2 regions of the Pseudoalteromonas sp. T1lg24 genome follow, and region 2 is predicted to be linked to the other one. Evidence: predicted binding sites of a transcription regulator. Region 2 holds the regulator's gene; the other holds the start of a gene.
What was found. Region 2 encodes NrdR, which represses ribonucleotide reductase genes. Its sites were predicted from a motif close to AAACACNANATNTNGTGTTT; they were not measured.

Region 1 (3,425 bases), on a different contig from region 2:
GATCTTTCTTGTAGGTATCGATTGGCATAATGCCTTTTGCGTACGTTGTTTCGTTAAACTTAGGACACGCGCCTTTTTCTTTAGCAAGTTCATTTGATGCTTTCATTAAGTAATATTGAATTGCTTCAAATGTACGGTGAGTTAACGCGTTTGCTGAACCGTCTGAATACTTAACACCGTTTTTCGCAAGGTAATAAGCGTAGTTAATTACACCAATACCTAACGTACGACGACCCATAGTTGCGTTATATGCAGCCGGTACAGGGTAATCTTGATAATCTAGTAAGTTATCTAGTGCACGTACAGCAAGTTCTGCTAATTCGTCTAATTCATCAAGTGATTTAATCGCACCAAGGTTGAACGCAGAAAGCGTACACAATGCAATTTCACCTTCTTCGTCCATTACGTGTTTTAATGGCTTAGTAGGAAGCGCAATTTCTAGACACAGGTTAGACTGACGAATTGGTGCTACTTTTGAATCAAACGGGCTATGTGTATTTGTGTGGTCTACGTTTTGTAGGTAAATACGACCTGTGCTTGCACGCTCTTGGGCAAACATAGAGAATAATTCAATCGCTTTAATACGTTTTTTACGAATTGATTCATCTTGCTCGTATTGCACATATAAGCGCTCGAACTCATCTTGATCTTCAAAGAATGCATCGTAAAGACCAGGCACATCTGACGGGCTGAACAGCGTAATGTAATCGTCTTTAATTAAACGCGAATACATTACTTTGTTAAACTGAACGCCGTAATCTAAGTGACGAACACGGTTGTCATCAACACCACGGTTGTTTTTAAGCACCAGTAGGTTTTCAACTTCTAAGTGCCATAACGGGTAGAATAGGGTTGCCGCGCCACCACGCACACCGCCTTGTGAACAGCTTTTAACTGCCGTTTGGAAGTGCTTGTAGAAAGGAATACAGCCAGTGTGGAATGCTTCACCGCTGCGAATTGGGCTACCTAGTGCGCGAATTCGACCAGCATTAATACCAATACCAGCACGTTGGCTTACGTATTTTACAATTGACGATGACGTTGCATTAATTGAATCTAGACTATCGTCACATTCAATCAGTACGCATGAACTGAATTGACGTGTAGGGGTACGCACACCCGCCATAATTGGCGTTGGTAATGAGATCTTAAACGTCGACGTCGCGTCATAAAAACGTTTTACATAGTCTAAACGCGTGTCTTTCGGATATTTCGAGAATAGACATGCTGCAACTAAAATATAAAGGAACTGCGCGCTTTCATAAATCTCACCGGTAACACGGTTTTGCACAAGATATTTACCTTCTAACTGCTTAACGGCAGCATAGCTAAAGGTAAGATCACGAGAATGATCAATATATGCGTCAAGCTCTTCGATTTCCTGCAGGCTATAGTCGGCAAGTAGATGTGGATCATACTTGTTCATTTCAACCATCTTAACCATATGATCATATAGTTTAGGCGGCTCAAATTTACCATAGGCTTTCTTACGCAAATGGAAAATAGCCAAACGCGCAGCAAGATACTGATAATCTGGAGTTTCTTTCGAAATTAGATCAGCAGCAGCTTTGATAATGGTTTCGTGAATATCTTCTGTACGGATACCGTCGTAAAACTGAATGTGTGATTTTAGTTCTACTTGCGATACAGATACGTTATTTAGGCCTTCTGCTGCCCATGCAATAACGCGGTGAATTTTGTCTAGGTCAAGCGGTTCCTTGCGACCGTCGCGTTTACTGACTGAAAGCTCTTGGTTCATAGTTATGCCTGCAATTTCCTTCAAACGAGCAAAAAATTTTTATTATGTCGAAATATTAAACTGGACTTTTGTCCTATTATTTAAGCGCACGGCTCAGGCGAAATTACCACTAGTGCTCGTTTTTCGCTTAGCTACTAGATATGGTGTCGCCATCACAGATGATCACAAGATAGAGGGGTATGCGTCTTTTTTCAAGGCCTAGAAAAGCGAGATAATTTGTGATCAATTTTTTACTAACTAGTCTGTTAGCATCCACTAACTTGTTAAGTAAAGTGTGTTTAGTCTATGTGAAAAAACAACGAAAAAAATACGATAAAAAAAAATATTTAAAATTTATTTGTTGCAAATTCACAAGGTATTGTTTTTGGGTCCGAGATTAAAATAACCACTATATCTAGTGGTTATTTTTTATCATAGCAACTAGATATATGGTTAAGCAGTGAGCAGGCGTTGGTAAAGCTAAAGTCAGATTGCCAGCTTGAAACAGGGTTGCCATTTAAATATCCCCAAAGCGCCGAAGCTGTTTTCATCCCCGCAGATTTGCCAGCAATGATATCGCGCTCATCGTCACCGATATAAATGCAACACCTAGGATCAACCTTCATTAATTCACAGCTGTAAAGCAAAGGATCAGGGTAGGGCTTGGCGCGTTCAAGTGTGTCACCCGATACAATATTTTTGCAGTTTGCAAATTGTGTGATTTGCGCAACAAGGGGGTTAGTTAAGTGCTTTGGTTTATTTGTCACAATCGACCAAGGAACTGCGTGCTCATCTAAAAACGTAATCAGTGGCACAATACCTTGGTAAAAACGGCTTTTACACCATAAATTGTTCGCGTAATAAGTAAGAAACGCTTCTTTTAAATGTGTTTGTTCGTCGTTTGAGAAATGTTGCCATTCATCACCAAAACCAAGTTTGAGTAATGCAAGCGTACCGTTAGAGGCCTGCGTACGATATGTTTTTGCACTTACCGTCGGTTTATTATGTTTGGCCAACACAAAGTTAAGCGCAGCACCTAAATCATCCGCACTGTCGATTAAGGTGCCATCTAAATCAAACAATACTGCTTGATACATTTTATGCTAACTTTTCGAAATGAATCATATAGTTAACTGAGACATCGTTGGTTAAACTATACGTTTGACCAAGCGGGTTGTAACTTAACCCTTTCATAATGCGCGCTTTAAGGCCGTATTTTTCAGCCCAATTAATTAACGTTGCAGGCTTGATGAATTTGTCGTGGTCGTGCGTGCCTTTTGGCACAATCTTAAGTAAGTGCTCGGCACCGACAATGGCAAATAAATACCCTTTAAGTGTTTTATTAAGCGTTGACATAAAAACATGACCACCAGGTTTCACCAATGTTGCTAATGATGCGATTACCGATTCAGGATCCGGTACATGCTCAAGCATTTCCATACACGTAACAACATCAAATTGCTGAGGGTTTTGCTCGGCAAACTCTTCAGCGGTCACTTTTTCATAGTTAAGGGAAACGCCCACTTCTAATGCATGTAATTTAGCAACATTTAAGGGCTCTTCGCCCATATCAATGCCCGTCACTTGCGCGCCTAGTTTAGCCATGCTTTCAGCTAATATACCGCCACCGCAGCCAACATCTAATACATTTTTTGAGAAAATGCCTTGGCTATATAAGTTAATAAAG
Region 2 (3,425 bases):
GAGTAACCATGTTAGAACGTAGCATGAATATCTCGGATTTTGATCCAGAACTATTTGGCGCAATGGAAAAAGAAAAGCAGCGTCAAGAAGAGCACATCGAACTTATCGCGTCTGAAAACTACTGTAGCCCGCGTGTACTTGAAGCACAAGGTTCTCAGTTAACTAACAAATACGCGGAAGGTTACCCTTACAAGCGTTACTACGGTGGTTGTGAGCACGTTGATGTTGTTGAGCAATTAGCAATTGATCGCGCTAACGAATTATTCGGTACAGATTACGCAAACGTGCAACCGCACGCAGGTTCACAAGCAAACGCGGCAGTATTCCAAGCGTTACTTCAGCCGGGCGACACAGTTTTAGGTATGAGCCTTGCACACGGCGGTCACCTAACTCACGGTTCACACGTAAACTTCTCAGGTAAAACGTACAACGCAGTTCAGTACGGCCTAAACGAAGAAACTGGCGAAATCGACTACGCACAAGTTGAAGCGCTAGCACTAGAGCACAAGCCTAAAATGATCATCGGTGGTTTCTCAGCATACTCAGGTATTGTTGATTGGGCTAAATTCCGTGAAATCGCTGACAAAGTAGGTGCTTACCTGCTAGTTGATATGGCACACGTTGCTGGTCTTGTTGCTGCAGGCGTTTACCCAAGCCCAGTGCCATTTGCACACGTGGTTACGACAACAACACACAAAACACTAGCGGGTCCTCGTGGTGGCTTAATCGTGTCTAACTGTGGTGACGAAGAGATTTACAAAAAGTTAAACTCTGCGGTATTCCCAGGTGGTCAAGGTGGTCCTTTATGTCACGTAATCGCTGCTAAAGCGGTTGCATTTAAAGAAGCACTAGAGCCAGAGTTCAAAGCATACCAAACACAAGTTGTTAAGAATGCGCAAGCTATGGTTGAAGTATTTAAAGCACGTGGTTACGACGTTGTTTCTGGTAAAACAGACAACCACCTATTCTTACTTGATCTAATCAACAAAGATATCACAGGTAAAGATGCGGACGCAGCACTTGGTAATGCTTACATTACAGTTAACAAAAACTCAGTACCAAACGACCCACGTTCTCCGTTTGTAACGTCTGGTCTACGTATTGGTTCTCCTGCAATCACCCGTCGTGGTTTTAAAGAAGCAGAAGCAAAAGAGTTAAACTGGCTGGATCTGTGATGTGCTAGACAACATCGAAGATACAAAAGTACAAGATGAAGTACGTGAGAAAGTAAAAGCAATTTGTGCAAAACACCCTGTTTACGCATAATGTTTTCTCATTGTTAACATGATATGATAAGGCCGCTTTTTTGCGGCCTTTTTTCTTTCGAGAGTTGTTTATGCATTGTCCTTTTTGTACAGCCAATGACACCAAAGTTATCGATTCACGCTTAGTAGGTGGTGGTCATCAGGTTCGCCGTCGTCGCGAATGTAATGAATGTCACGAACGTTTTACTACCTTTGAAGGCGCAGAACTGGTTATGCCACGTGTAATCAAGCAAGACGGCAGCCGAGAACCGTTTAATGAAGACAAACTTCGCAATGGTTTGCATCGTGCGCTAGAAAAACGCCCTGTCAGTACAGAACAAGTAGAAGAAGTAGTACACCAAATTAAATCGCAATTGCGTGCCACAGGTGAGCGCGAAGTTGACAGTAAAACGGTCGGCGAATTTATTATGGAAGCGCTGAAAAAACTCGATAAAGTTGCTTACGTACGTTTTGCTTCTGTTTACCGCTCATTTGAAGACATTAAAGAATTTGGCGAAGAAATCGCACGCTTAGGTGAGTAATCAGATGCACAATAATCGCTTTTCTGAATGTGATCACAAATATATGGCGCGCGCTATCGCGCTTGCAAAGCGTGGTCGATTTACCACCACACCTAACCCCAACGTAGGTTGTGTTTTAGTTAAAGATAATCAAATCATCGGTGAAGGCTTTCATATTCAAGCAGGTGGCCCTCATGCCGAAGTGCATGCACTGAAAATGGCTGGCGATAACGCTAAAGGGGCAACCGCGTACGTCACGCTAGAACCGTGTTCGCATTACGGCCGCACGCCGCCATGTGCTGAAGGCCTAATTAAAGCAGGCGTTAGCCGCGTTGTCGCTGCTATGGTTGATCCAAACCCAGAAGTCGCAGGACGCGGTTTAAAAATGCTCGAAGATGCCGGAATCGAAACCGATTTTGGCTTACTAAACGATGAAGCCGAAGCACTCAATTTGGGCTTTTTAAAACGCATGCGCACCAACTTGCCTTTTGTTCGCTGTAAATTAGCGGCAAGCCTTGATGGCAAAACGGCACTTGAAAATGGTGAAAGTAAATGGATTACCTCCAGTGAATCGCGCCGCGCTGTGCAAGATTTACGGGCAGAAAGTTGTGCGGTACTGTCAGGGGCTGATACCGTTATTATCGATAATGCGAAACTAAATGTCCGCCCTGATGAATTGACAGATACTGATGCAAAACTCAGTACTCGCCAGCCAATACGCGTGATTATTGATTCGCAAAACCGACTAACGCCGGATCTCGCGTTATTTCAGCAACCATCTAAAATAATTATTGCACGAACAACACTTGATAAATCGCATACTTGGCCGCATTTTGTTGAACAAGTAGTGGTTGAGCAAAACAATAGCAAAGTAGATTTACGCGCTTTATTGTCATTATTAGCTGAGCGCGGCGTTAACTTAGTATTGTTAGAAGCGGGCGCAACCTTGGCAGGTAAAATGTTTGAACAACAGCTGGTCGATGAACTTGTTCTGTTTATGGCGCCTAAATTGATGGGGCACATTAGTAAGAGCTTGATTAACTTGCCAACATTTACAACCATGTCGCAAGTCCCTGAACTTGAAATAAACACACTCAAGCAAGTTGGACAGGATATCTGTCTACATGCATTAGTAAAAAGAAATTAATATGTTTACAGGCATTATAGAAGCAACCGGAAACGTTGCGGCAATTGAAATGATTGCTGGCGACATGCGCGTTACCATTAACTCAGGCAAACTTGATTTGGCTGATGTTAAATTAGGCGACAGCATCGCAACCAATGGCGTATGTCTAACGGTTATTGCTTTAACAGGCCACGGCTATGTAGCCGATGTATCAAAAGAAACCCTATCGTTAACCAACTTTGAAAACTACCAAGTTGGGCAAACCGTTAACCTTGAAAAAGCGTTAATGCCACAATCGCGTTTAGGCGGTCATTTGGTTTCTGGGCATATAGACGGCATTGCTACCGTAACCCGTATTGAAACCAATGCCCGTGCAACCGATTATTGGCTGTGTGCACCAGCGCAATTACTCAAGTATATCCCGTATAAAGGTTCGGTTTGCATTGATGGCATTAGCCTTACGGTAAACGAAATAAACGACAACGAATTTAAGCTAACTATTGTGCCGCACACCGCAGGTGAAACCACGATTAG

Region 1: the regulator NrdR is predicted to act here: its motif matches at 1,889-1,908, upstream of nrdA (class 1a ribonucleoside-diphosphate reductase subunit alpha).

Annotation. Positions count from the first base shown of each region.
Region 1 covers NZ_PQCB01000016.1:314,900-318,324, forward strand. Annotated here, with positions in the region: gene nrdA (class 1a ribonucleoside-diphosphate reductase subunit alpha) at 1-1,759, opposite strand, end outside; gene C2M30_RS08800 (HAD family hydrolase) at 2,161-2,835, opposite strand; gene ubiG (bifunctional 2-polyprenyl-6-hydroxyphenol methylase/3-demethylubiquinol 3-O-methyltransferase UbiG) at 2,837-3,425, opposite strand, start outside.
Region 2 covers NZ_PQCB01000004.1:314,321-317,745, forward strand. Annotated here, with positions in the region: partial or broken gene glyA (serine hydroxymethyltransferase) at 9-1,266, shown strand; gene nrdR (transcriptional regulator NrdR) at 1,337-1,786, shown strand; gene ribD (bifunctional diaminohydroxyphosphoribosylaminopyrimidine deaminase/5-amino-6-(5-phosphoribosylamino)uracil reductase RibD) at 1,791-2,912, shown strand; gene C2M30_RS02755 (riboflavin synthase) at 2,914-3,425, shown strand, end outside.